Regions from separate parts of the Micromonospora sp. DT47 genome, predicted to be linked through region 2. Evidence: riboswitches for the same ligand, from Rfam matches in the RefSeq annotation. Region 2 holds a riboswitch; each other region holds the start of a gene.
What was found. Region 2 has a riboswitch for cyclic di-AMP ahead of ACLQ2U_RS31050 (C39 family peptidase). Riboswitches for the same ligand answer to the same signal wherever they lie in the genome.

Region 1 (3,265 bases), on a different contig from region 2:
CGGCCCCGAGGTGCTGGGCAGCGTCGAGTACGCGGTGACCGTCCTCGGCACGCCCCTGGTGGTGGTGCTGGGGCACGACGCCTGCGGCGCGGTGCAGGCCGCCCGGGACGCCGCCCGTACCGGTACGCCGCCGGCCGGCCATCTCCGGGCGGTGGTGGACGCGGTCTGGCCGAGCCTGCGGCGGGCGGCCGCCGAGGGCGTCGACGACATCGACGGCATCGTCGACATCCATATCGCGTACACCGTCGAGGCCCTGCTCGGCAACTCCGCGATGCTGGCCGCCGAGGTGGCCGCCGGGCGGTGCGCGGTGGTCGGCATGTCGTACCGGCTCACCGCCGGTGAGGTGCGGACGGTGGCCGCGGTGCCGGCCGGCGGACCCGCCACCGCGGTGCCGGCCCAGCCGGGTCCCGACGGCCGCGCCTCCGCCGTCGCCGGCTGACCCGCCCCCGGGTACGCGACGAGGGCCGCCCCGCACTCGGCGGGACGGCCCTCGGTGGTACGCGGCGGCGTCGTCAGAGCATCGACATGTGTACGTGGTCGGTATGGTTCGACGGCCCGCTGTACGACCTCCACCCGGTCGCCGGGAACCAGATCTGCCGGTTCCAGATGACGTAGTAGATGCCCAGCCGGTCCGCGTTGCGGATCAGGAACGCGGCGAGGTTGTTGCCGTACATCCGGGTGTCGTTGTTGTACCAGGGAGCGAAACCGCTCCTCTGCAGCGACCAGTCGCAGGCCTTGCCCTTCGGGTGCTCCCACGGCCCGCCCGACCGGTAGCAGCCGGCGAAGCGCTTGAAGCCCGCCCGGCGGACCTCGTTGTAGGCGTGCAGTGTGCGCGGCGTGATCAGGCCCGAGGTGGTCGGGTCGTTCTCGGTACGGTACTCGGGACGCCAGTCGCCGTCCGCCGTCCGGCCCGGCCCGATCCGGGCGACCGGTGACGTCGCGTTGACCAGGCCGCCGGTGAAGCCCTCGCCGCCGACCAGCGCGAGGGCCTTCTCCGCCTCCCGACTCTCCCGGGCCATGTCGTTGGTGAGCCGCTGCTGCTCGCGCACCTCGCCGTCGAGCGCCAGCTTGGCCTGTTCCGCGCGGTTCTTGGCGGCGGTGATCCCGCTGAGCTTCTGCGCGTTGACCATGTTCAGCTCGTCAAGGGCGGAGGCGCGCTTGACGAACGAGTCGGGGTCACCGCTCTCCAGCAGCATCGCCACCGCGCCGATCCGGCCGGTCCGGTAGGACTGCGCCGCGATCTGGCCCACCCGCGGCCGCAGCGCCTCCAGCTCGTCCTGGGCGCGGCGTACCTCGAGTGCGAGCTGCCGTTGACGCTTCTTCGACTTCTCCAGCTGCGACTTCGCCTTGGAGTACTCGCGGTTGCGCAGCTCGATGACGTCGGTGAGCAGCTTGGGCTCCCCGTCCTCCTCGTGCCCCGACGGGGTCGGGGTGGAGGGCGCGGCTATCGCGGGGGCCGGCCCGGCGACGATCGCCAGGGCGGCGAGCACGGCCACCACCGGTGTCAACCAGCGGCGCAGGGGTGCCGTCACAGTGTTCCCTTCCCTCGACCGCCGACCGAGTTAGCTGACGGGTTCGGGACGGAAGTGGCCCCTACCGCTGTCGCGGATTCACCCCAGATACCTGGTTCCCCGGCTCGCCGTGCGGCGATTGGGCGGTGGCACCGCAGGCGCCGCTGCGCGCCTTCGGCGGTGACCGGCAGCGAGGTTACCCGAGAGGAGTACCAGGGATCTACGTCCAGAACCCGACTAAACGCGTTATTTCGCAATGGCGGTGCGTGATCAGTGACGCGGTTATCAGCCTCCGCGCCGCGGGCGGTCACGCAGCGGAGTGTCACCATGCCGTGTCCGTGTTCCTTTCCGGGTCGGGCCACCGAGCGGGGGCCGGGGTGGACGTGCGGCCGTGCCGCGGCGCGCTGAGCGCCTCCAGCGCCGCGGCACGGTCGACCGGGGGGCGGGGCGTGGGCGCCGGGCCGTCCGGCGGCGCCGAGTCGGGGGCGGGTCCGCGTCCGGCGGTGGTGACCAGCGCGGCCAGGCCGGTGGTCAGCGGCACGGCCGCCACCAGGCCGAGCGTCGCCACCGCGCTGCGGACGATCTCCTGGGCCAGGAACTCGCTGGTGAGGATCTGGCTCACCGGCCGACTGTCGGCGGTCAGCAGGAGCAGCAGCGGCAGCGAGGCGCCGGCGTACGCCAGCACGATGGTGTTGACCGTGGACGCGATGTGCGCCCGGCCGACCCGGGTGGCGGCCCGGTAGAGCTGCAACCGGGACAGCCCGGGGTTGGCGTGGGCCAGCTCGGTGACGGTGGCCGCCTGGGTGACGGTGACGTCGTCGAGGACGCCCAGCGAGCCGATGATGATGCCGGCCAGCAGCAGGCCGTGCAGGTCGACGTCGCGCTGGTACATCGACAGCGTGGTGGCCTCCTCGCTGCCGTACCCGGTCAGGTGGGTGGCGGCGGTGGCCAGCGTGCCGAGGATCCCGGTCAGCACCAGGCTGCCGAGCGTGCCGAGCACCGCGACCGAGGTTTGCGCGGTGACCCCGTGGGTGAGGTACAGCACCACGAACATGATCAGCGCCGAACCGGTGATCGCGATCAGCAGCGGTGAGCCGCCGGCGGAGATGCCGGGCACCACGAAGGCCAGCAGGATGGCGAAGCTGGCGGCCAGGCCGGCCAGCGCCGCCAGCCCGCGCAGCCGCCCGAACGCCACGATCGCCGCCGCGAAGAGCGCCACCAGCCAGACCAGCGGCTTGCCCCGCTGGTGCTCGGCGATGTTCCAGCTGCTGGCCGTCGGGTCCGCCGGGTCGGAAAGCTTGACCAGCACGATCTCGTCGTGCACCGCCACGGTGGGCGCGCCCGGCCCGGACGGCATCGGGGTCTCCACCTGCTTCCCGGCGTCCGGCCCCTGCTCGACCTTGACGGTCACCGTGCCGCACGGCCCACCGGCCACCCCCGGCGCCCCCTCGGGGACCTCCGGCGTGGGCGGGCAGGGCTCGTTCACCACCCGGGTCACCGTGCCGTGGTAGCGCGGCACGTCACCCCCGCCGTCCGGCTCCCGGGTGTCCTGCGGCCAGAGCACCAGCGCGGCGATCACCGTGATGACGAACAGCGGGACCACCGTCGCGACGAGGATCCGTCGCACCCGGCGCGGGGTGGACGGAGCGGGACGGGTGTGGTCGGCGCCCATGGTGAGTCTCCTGACGATCCGGGGCAGGGTACGTGTCAGCCGGCTGGTCGGTTCACCGGCGGCACGGCCGGACCGGGACACG
Region 2 (3,265 bases):
CCGGCGCGACCCGCGCTGAGCGGTGTCCACCCTGGTCGGCCCGGTCGGCGCGGCGACACGCCCGGCCGCTGCGGGTGGGCGGCATCGGCGGTAGCGTGGCCCCGTGCTCCCGGTCGCGCTCACCAGTCCCCTGTGGTGGGTGACGCGCTGGATTTCCCGGCTGCTGACCGGCCTCGCCGTGGCGATGGCGCTCTCCCTGAGCGGCCCGGCCCTGCCCGACGACGTCGCGCCGGCCGCGGCCCTGCCCTTGGGCGTGTCGCTCCCGGCGACCGCGGGTCCGCCCGCCGCCCCGGCCACGGCGTCCACCGCCCTGTCGTTCACCACCTCCGTCGCCCGGTCGGTTCCGACGATCGCCGCCCCGGCCGACGACTCGCCCCTCGCCGGCGCCGGGGGTCTCACCGACCGGCACGCCGGCCCGACCGACGCCGTCGGGGTGGCCGACCGCGCCGCCGCCACGGCCGGGGCGACGACCGCGCCGCTCCCGGCCCTCGCCGGGCTCTCCCCGGCCGCCTCGGGGCCACGCGCGCCGCCCGCGGCCTGACCGCCCACGCGGGGGCCGAGCCGCGCACACCTCTCCCCGAACCTCACCTCCCGCACCCGCCCGATCAGGTCCGGGCGCCGCCGCTGACGGCCGCGCCCGGCTTCGCGGGCCACGTGCGGACTCCTCTGCCGCATCCCGGTCCCGTGAGGAGCCGACCATGAACACCGTCCTCTACCAGTTCCTGATCGAGGTCCCGACGGCCGCCGCCATCTGGTCCGCCCTGCTCGTGCTCGCCCTGACCGGGCTCACCGTCGTGGTCGCCCGCCCCGAGCGGGACCGCCCGGCCGACGAGGGGGCGCCCGTCGAGCCGCTCCCGGGTGACGCCGCGCCGGAGATGGCCGACCTGCGCCGGTACGCCGAGGAGGTCGCGGTCGCGGCGGCCGGCGCCGCGCAGACGGCCCGGCGTCGCCGGGACGCCTGGCTGACCGCCCAGGAGGAGGTCGACCGTGCCTGGTCGGCGTACGACGAGGCGGAGGGGGTCGCCCGACGCTTCACCGGCACCGCCGCGCTGCCCACCCCGCGTACTCCGCGCACCCCCGCCGAGTACGCCGGCCGGGAGCGCTGGGTGCACCGGGCCGCGGTGGCCGCGCACTGGCGGGGCGAGCTGTCGCTGACGCAGCTGCGGGACGTCTTCGCGCACCGGGACGGCTGGGACCCGCGTCGGCACCCGGTCGAGCAGGAGGTGCTCCTGGCCCGGGCGGTACGCGACGGCCGCCGGGAGGCGTACCGGTCGGCGACCGAGCGGGAGCGGTCGGCCTGGCGGGACGCCGAGCTGGCCGCCGAGGCGGCCCGGGCGCTGGCCGTCGAGGCGTACGCGGCGGCGGAGCGGCTGCGGCCGGTCCGGGTGCCGGCCCGGCGCGCGTCGGTGGTGGCGCGGACGGTGCCCGCGGCGCGGTGGCGCCCGGCTCGGGTGGGCTGATAGGAGAAAAGGGGCCGAATTGTTACCGCGAATACCGTGAGCCCGGTCACGGCCGCGCCGAACCGGTCATCCGGTACAGCCGGCGACATCGACGGCAACGATCTTCGGTGATTGTCGCCGGCCTGTCCGGTTGTCGCCCGGCGGCGTCGTGAGCGAACGCCGTCCCATTGAGTGACGTCAGTGCCGAACTGCACCGGAAATTTCTCGCCCCGATCATGTTTACGCAGGTGGGAGTGCTTGGCTGGCCGCGAACCGGCCAGTAATGTCGCCTCGGTCCGGTGCGGTTTCCGATCGCAAGAGGCGACGCCGCGCGGACCCGCTCAATCGTGGAGACCACGAACCGGGGACCCAAGCAGTCCTGGGGTGAATCCGCGGGCCACGGCCCGTGGTAGGGCGTTCTTCCCGCCCGAATCCGTCAGCTAACCCGGTCGGCGGCGTCGGAAGGAGTTCCATCCTCGTGCAGCTCGATCCCACCCCGCAGGTGTTCCCCCGCCTCGGTGCCGGGGTGCCGTCGCCGGTCCGCTGCGCAGTAGCGCGCTGATTCCGGCATCCGCCCCGCTGCCCGGCACCGACCGGGCGATCCCCCCGCTGAGCGGTCCCGCACCGGCCCTGATCCCGCGCGTGACACACCGCCACGTGCCGGTCCGGCGCGCCCGCTCCCGCCCTCGTACCGTGGAGGAACACCCGTGAAGCACCACATGAAGCGGCAGCTGCGGCGTCTGGCCACCGAGCGCTCGTACCAGGTCGTCGCCGGTTCGGCCGCAGCCCTCGTGCTGGCGTCCGGCACCGCCGCCCTGCTCGCCGGCACCGACGAGGCCCCGGTCCGGCAGCAGACCTCGGCCGCCGTGGCCGAGGCGGCCCCGCGGCTGGGCGACGTCGCCACCCGCAGCCAGGCCCGCGTCGCCGCCCCCACCCCCTCGGCCAGCCCCTCGGCGAGCCCCTCGCCGTCGGCCAGCGCCACCAAGGCCAAGGCGGCCGACCCGGACCTGACCCGCAAGGCGGCGCCGAAGCCCCCGTCGACGAAGGTCCTCAGCTACAACTACGAGGCTCAGACCACCTACTTCAACTGCGGTCCGGCGGCGGTGCGCAACGCGCTCAGCGCGGCCGGCGTCGAGCGGACCCAGGACGAGCTGGCCGGCCCGCTCGGCACCACCGAGATGGGCACCAACTCGGCCGAGGACACCACCCGGGGGCTGAACCAAATGGTCAAGGGCAACCCGTACCGGACCCGGATGTTCGAGGGCACCCCGAGCTCGGCGCAGATCGACCGGCTCCAGACCGACGTGGTCAAGGCGATCACCGACAAGCGTGGCGTGGTGGCCAACGTGGCCGGCAGCGCCACCGACTCCAATGGCGGCTGGCACTCCTTCCCCGGCGGCCACTACATCGCCGTGGTCGGCTACAAGAACGACGGCCGGACCGTCCGGATCGCCGACTCGGCCGACCCGAGCCTGCCGTCGTACTGGATGAGCACCATCGACCTGGCGAACTGGATCGCCACCCGCGGCTACTCCGCCTGATCCCACCCTGCGCGTACCGGGCGCCGGCTCCCCTGGGGGCCGGCGCCCGTCGCCGTTCCCGGGGCTCGCGGGGCATGGCCGGACGGTGGCACACTGCGGCCCATGACCGACGGATCGGATTGCCGGCGGATCCTCCTGCTGCTGCATGGGATGGGCGCCACCGGCGACGTCTGGCTGCCCTGGGCGCCGCTGCTGGAGCACCGCTGGCCGGGGCGCTGGTTCGCCCCGGACCTGGCCGGCCACGGCTGGTCGTCACCGCTACCCGGGTACACCTTCGCCGGTCTC
Region 3 (3,265 bases), on a different contig from region 2:
GTCGGTGGCCGTCGGGATCGCCCATCCCTTGACCGCGCCCGCCCCGGCGGCCCCGGCGATCAGGGTGAACAGCAGCGCGGGGACGAGCACCCCGCCCACCGCCGCAGCCACCGGCACCGCCGCGCGGCGCGGGTCCCGCAGATCACCGGCGACGAACTCGCGCTTGAGTTCCAGCCCGGCGACGAAGAAGAAGATCGCCAGCAGTCCGTCCGCCGCCCAGGTGGCGAGGCTGAGGTCGAGGTGCAGGGACGCCGGGCCGAACGTGACGTCCCGCAGCGACCGGTAGCCGTCCGCCCAGGGCGAGTTCGACCAGATCAACGCCACCAGCGCGCCGACCAGCAGGAGTGCCCCGCCGACCGTCTCCTTGCGGAGGATGGCGGATATCCGGCTGGTCTCGCCCCAGGAGAGTCGGGCGAACAGGATGGCACGGCGCCGGGTGGCGTCGGTCACGGGGTCTCCTCGTCGGCAGGGGTCACGTCGTCCCATCGCCGACCAGACTTCCCGGCACACCAGGGCCAACCCTATCCCCGTGCGGTCGCGCGAATGCAGGTCCCGGGTCTTGCCGGCGGCCCACTGCTGGCTCCTACCCGCCGGACCGCTCCGGAGAACCCGCCGGCCGGTCCGGACACGACGACGCCCGGCCGGTGGACCGGCCGGGCGTCGTCGGTGCGGTGGTGCGCCCTCGATGAGGGGCGATGCGTCAGAGGCTGAGCTTCTGACCCGGGAAGATCAGGCCCGGGTCGGCGCCGACGACGCGCTTGTTGCGCTCGTACAGCGCCTGCCAGCCACCGGCCAGGTCCTTCGCGTCGGCGATCTGCGACAGGGTGTCGCCCGGCCGCACCACGTACGTGTCGCCGCTGGACGCCGGAGCGCTGCGCCGCTCGCTGCGGCTGTTGCCCTGCTTCTGCTGGGCGGACCGCTCGGTCTTCTTCGACTTGGCGGTCGACCGCGACTCGGAGCGCCGCTCCGACTTCTGCGGCTTCTCCGACTTCTCGGAGCCGCTGGAGTAGCTCTTCGTCGAGCCACCCTTCTTGCCGCACACCGGCCAGGCGCCGATGCCCTGGCCATCGAGCACCCGCTCGGCGATCGCGATCTGCTCGCCACGGCTGGCCAGGTCGGCACGGGAGGCGTACTTCTTGCCGCCGTAGCCGGACCAGGTGCCCTGCGAGAACTGCAGGCCACCGTAGTAGCCGTTCCCGGTGTTGATGTGCCAGTTGCCGCCGGACTCGCACTGGGCGATCGCGTCCCAGTTGACGCTGGCGGCGCTGGCCGGAGCGGCCGGCGCCAGAACGGCGGCGATCCCGGTGACCGCGCCGACGGCGAGCGTGCCGACGGCGACCCGGCGCGAGCTGACCCGTCGGTGACGGGCGGTGTGTTCAGTTGCCATCTGTGATCCTCCACGCCGACGAGGTGAGCTGTCGGGTTCGGGCCGAGGAGCCCGGCCGCCGCAGGCGGCTTCACCCCGAGGTGACGTGCACCGAAGAACGTGTGGGTCCCCCGCTCCATGCCAGTTGCCTTGGTCCCGGTCGGCGGCATGGATTAGGCGTTACCGACCGTGGTGTCCGCGATGGCGGACCAGAACGACGTTAGGAGCCGTTTCGGCCGATTGCCCACTTCTTGTGAAGTTCTTCACCCGGTCAGGCGAAGGGGCGACCTCCCGAGTTGCGGACCGTCCACAGGCGTAGACAATCCCGTCCTCAGTGTGGTGACCGCTGGCCCTGGCTGGCGGCTGCGGTCTCCCCCGTGCGGCTCAACTCGCCGGGCTGGAGCTGAACCGCACTGGGGCTCCACACCTCCACCCGATCACCCACCACTCTGGCCAGCAGGCACGCGCCGCGCCGGTCCGCGCGCAGCGCCAGTCCGACATGGCCGCCGGCGGTGGCGACGTCCCGGCGTACCCGGGGGTCGAGCGCGAGACCGTCGAGGACCGCGCCGACGGACGCCACGGTGGCGGCGGTGCCGGTCGGCAACTCCCGGCGCAGCCGCTCGGCAGGGTGGCCTCGGGGCGCGGGGTGACCGGGGCGGTGGCCGGACAGTCCACCTCGGCCACCGGGTCCGCCGTCTCGCCCTGGTACCGGAGGCGGTAACAGAGCGTCACCTCGGCATGCCCGCTCTCCGACCCGTCCCAGTTCATTGTGGTGGCCTCGCTTTGCGTCCGGACGATCAGTGACACGCCGTCGCCTTCATCCCGGGTGGTGCGCGGAGCGCCATCAGCTTGCTCCCCTGCCGCCCGGTCACGGCCCGGCCGAACTCGTCGGCCTGCCACGGCCGCCCCCGCGCGATCGCGGCGGTCACCTCGCCCAGTCGGGCCCGCGCCCGCCAGGCTGCAAGGCGTCCTGGCATACGCCGCCCTCGACCTGGGGAACGCCGAGGCTGCCATGACGCACGCGCAACGCCCCTGGACATGCGGGATCAGCCTGATCTTGCTGGCAGGTGGGGTCGACGCGGAACGAGCTGCCCGACAGACGCCCATCACCGGCAAGTCGTACACCACTTCCATGGACGCCACCGTGCGTGGCTCAGCCGCGCGTCAAGCGCGTGGCGTGGTTCGTCTCCTCAGGTGAGACCTCACTGCGTCGGCTGATGCGTAGTTGCCACCGCGTGTGCGCGCCTTCCGGACCGGGCAGTTGACCGCGGGACAGCGCCAGGTCGATGCGCTGCCGGACGGTGTCTTCCAGCTCCGGTTCGGCAGCGAACAGAATCCTCAGACGCACCTCACCGTCGCTCCGATCCGCACGGGTGTGGTGCGAGGCCAAGGGGCATGGCGGCTCGTGTTCCCAATGGCCGCACAAGGCCATAGTGATCGCCGCACCGGGAGCCTGCGTGTCGGCGTCCGGCGCCATGAGGAGAATCGCCTCGTGAGCGAACGCCTGCCGCATGCGATCAGTATGCCGGGTGCCATCGCCGCAGCTCATGTCCCGTGACAGAACACCCGGCGACGGCCACAGACTGCCGAGCTGCGCTCTATCAGATCAAGGCGGCCCGCAGGCCACCTCCGGCCGGCATTGGCCGGGCCGGCCGGCCACACTGACGGAACATGAGACAAGGAGATCGCTGGGAGTGCCAAGCGGTCCTCACCAGCTGGGCACGAAGTACGGCCGATGGTCCAGGCGCCGGGAGCCTCTGCCAAAGCCCCTGGCCTGGCCGAGCCGGGACGATCGCCGACAGGGCTGGTCGCCCCCCCGAGGTTGGGGTGATCGCTGCCGCGCAGCAGAGCTGCCTGCCCCCGAGTCTCCTGGGAGCGCGGCCCGCGGTTTCGATGACG

Region 1: another riboswitch for cyclic di-AMP. It lies ahead of ACLQ2U_RS00300 (coiled-coil domain-containing protein); the one in region 2 lies ahead of ACLQ2U_RS31050 (C39 family peptidase).
Region 3: another riboswitch for cyclic di-AMP. It lies ahead of ACLQ2U_RS28930 (transglycosylase family protein); the one in region 2 lies ahead of ACLQ2U_RS31050 (C39 family peptidase).

Annotation. Positions count from the first base shown of each region.
Region 1 covers NZ_JBNCLC010000001.1:53,706-56,970, reverse strand. Annotated here, with positions in the region: gene ACLQ2U_RS00305 (carbonic anhydrase) at 1-439, shown strand, start outside; gene ACLQ2U_RS00300 (coiled-coil domain-containing protein) at 513-1,532, opposite strand; cyclic di-AMP (ydaO/yuaA leader) riboswitch at 1,537-1,667, opposite strand; gene ACLQ2U_RS00295 (YibE/F family protein) at 1,834-3,183, opposite strand.
Region 2 covers NZ_JBNCLC010000041.1:14,220-17,484, reverse strand. Annotated here, with positions in the region: gene ACLQ2U_RS31065 (acyltransferase family protein) at 1-19, shown strand, start outside; gene ACLQ2U_RS31060 (hypothetical protein) at 104-541, shown strand; gene ACLQ2U_RS31055 (hypothetical protein) at 699-1,460, shown strand; cyclic di-AMP (ydaO/yuaA leader) riboswitch at 1,768-1,909, shown strand; gene ACLQ2U_RS31050 (C39 family peptidase) at 2,147-2,980, shown strand; gene ACLQ2U_RS31045 (alpha/beta fold hydrolase) at 3,083-3,265, shown strand, end outside.
Region 3 covers NZ_JBNCLC010000029.1:13,285-16,549, forward strand. Annotated here, with positions in the region: gene nhaA (Na+/H+ antiporter NhaA) at 1-450, opposite strand, end outside; gene ACLQ2U_RS28930 (transglycosylase family protein) at 701-1,387, opposite strand; cyclic di-AMP (ydaO/yuaA leader) riboswitch at 1,386-1,556, opposite strand; gene ACLQ2U_RS28935 (hypothetical protein) at 1,698-1,946, opposite strand; gene ACLQ2U_RS28940 (hypothetical protein) at 2,164-2,343, opposite strand; gene ACLQ2U_RS28945 (hypothetical protein) at 2,520-2,879, opposite strand.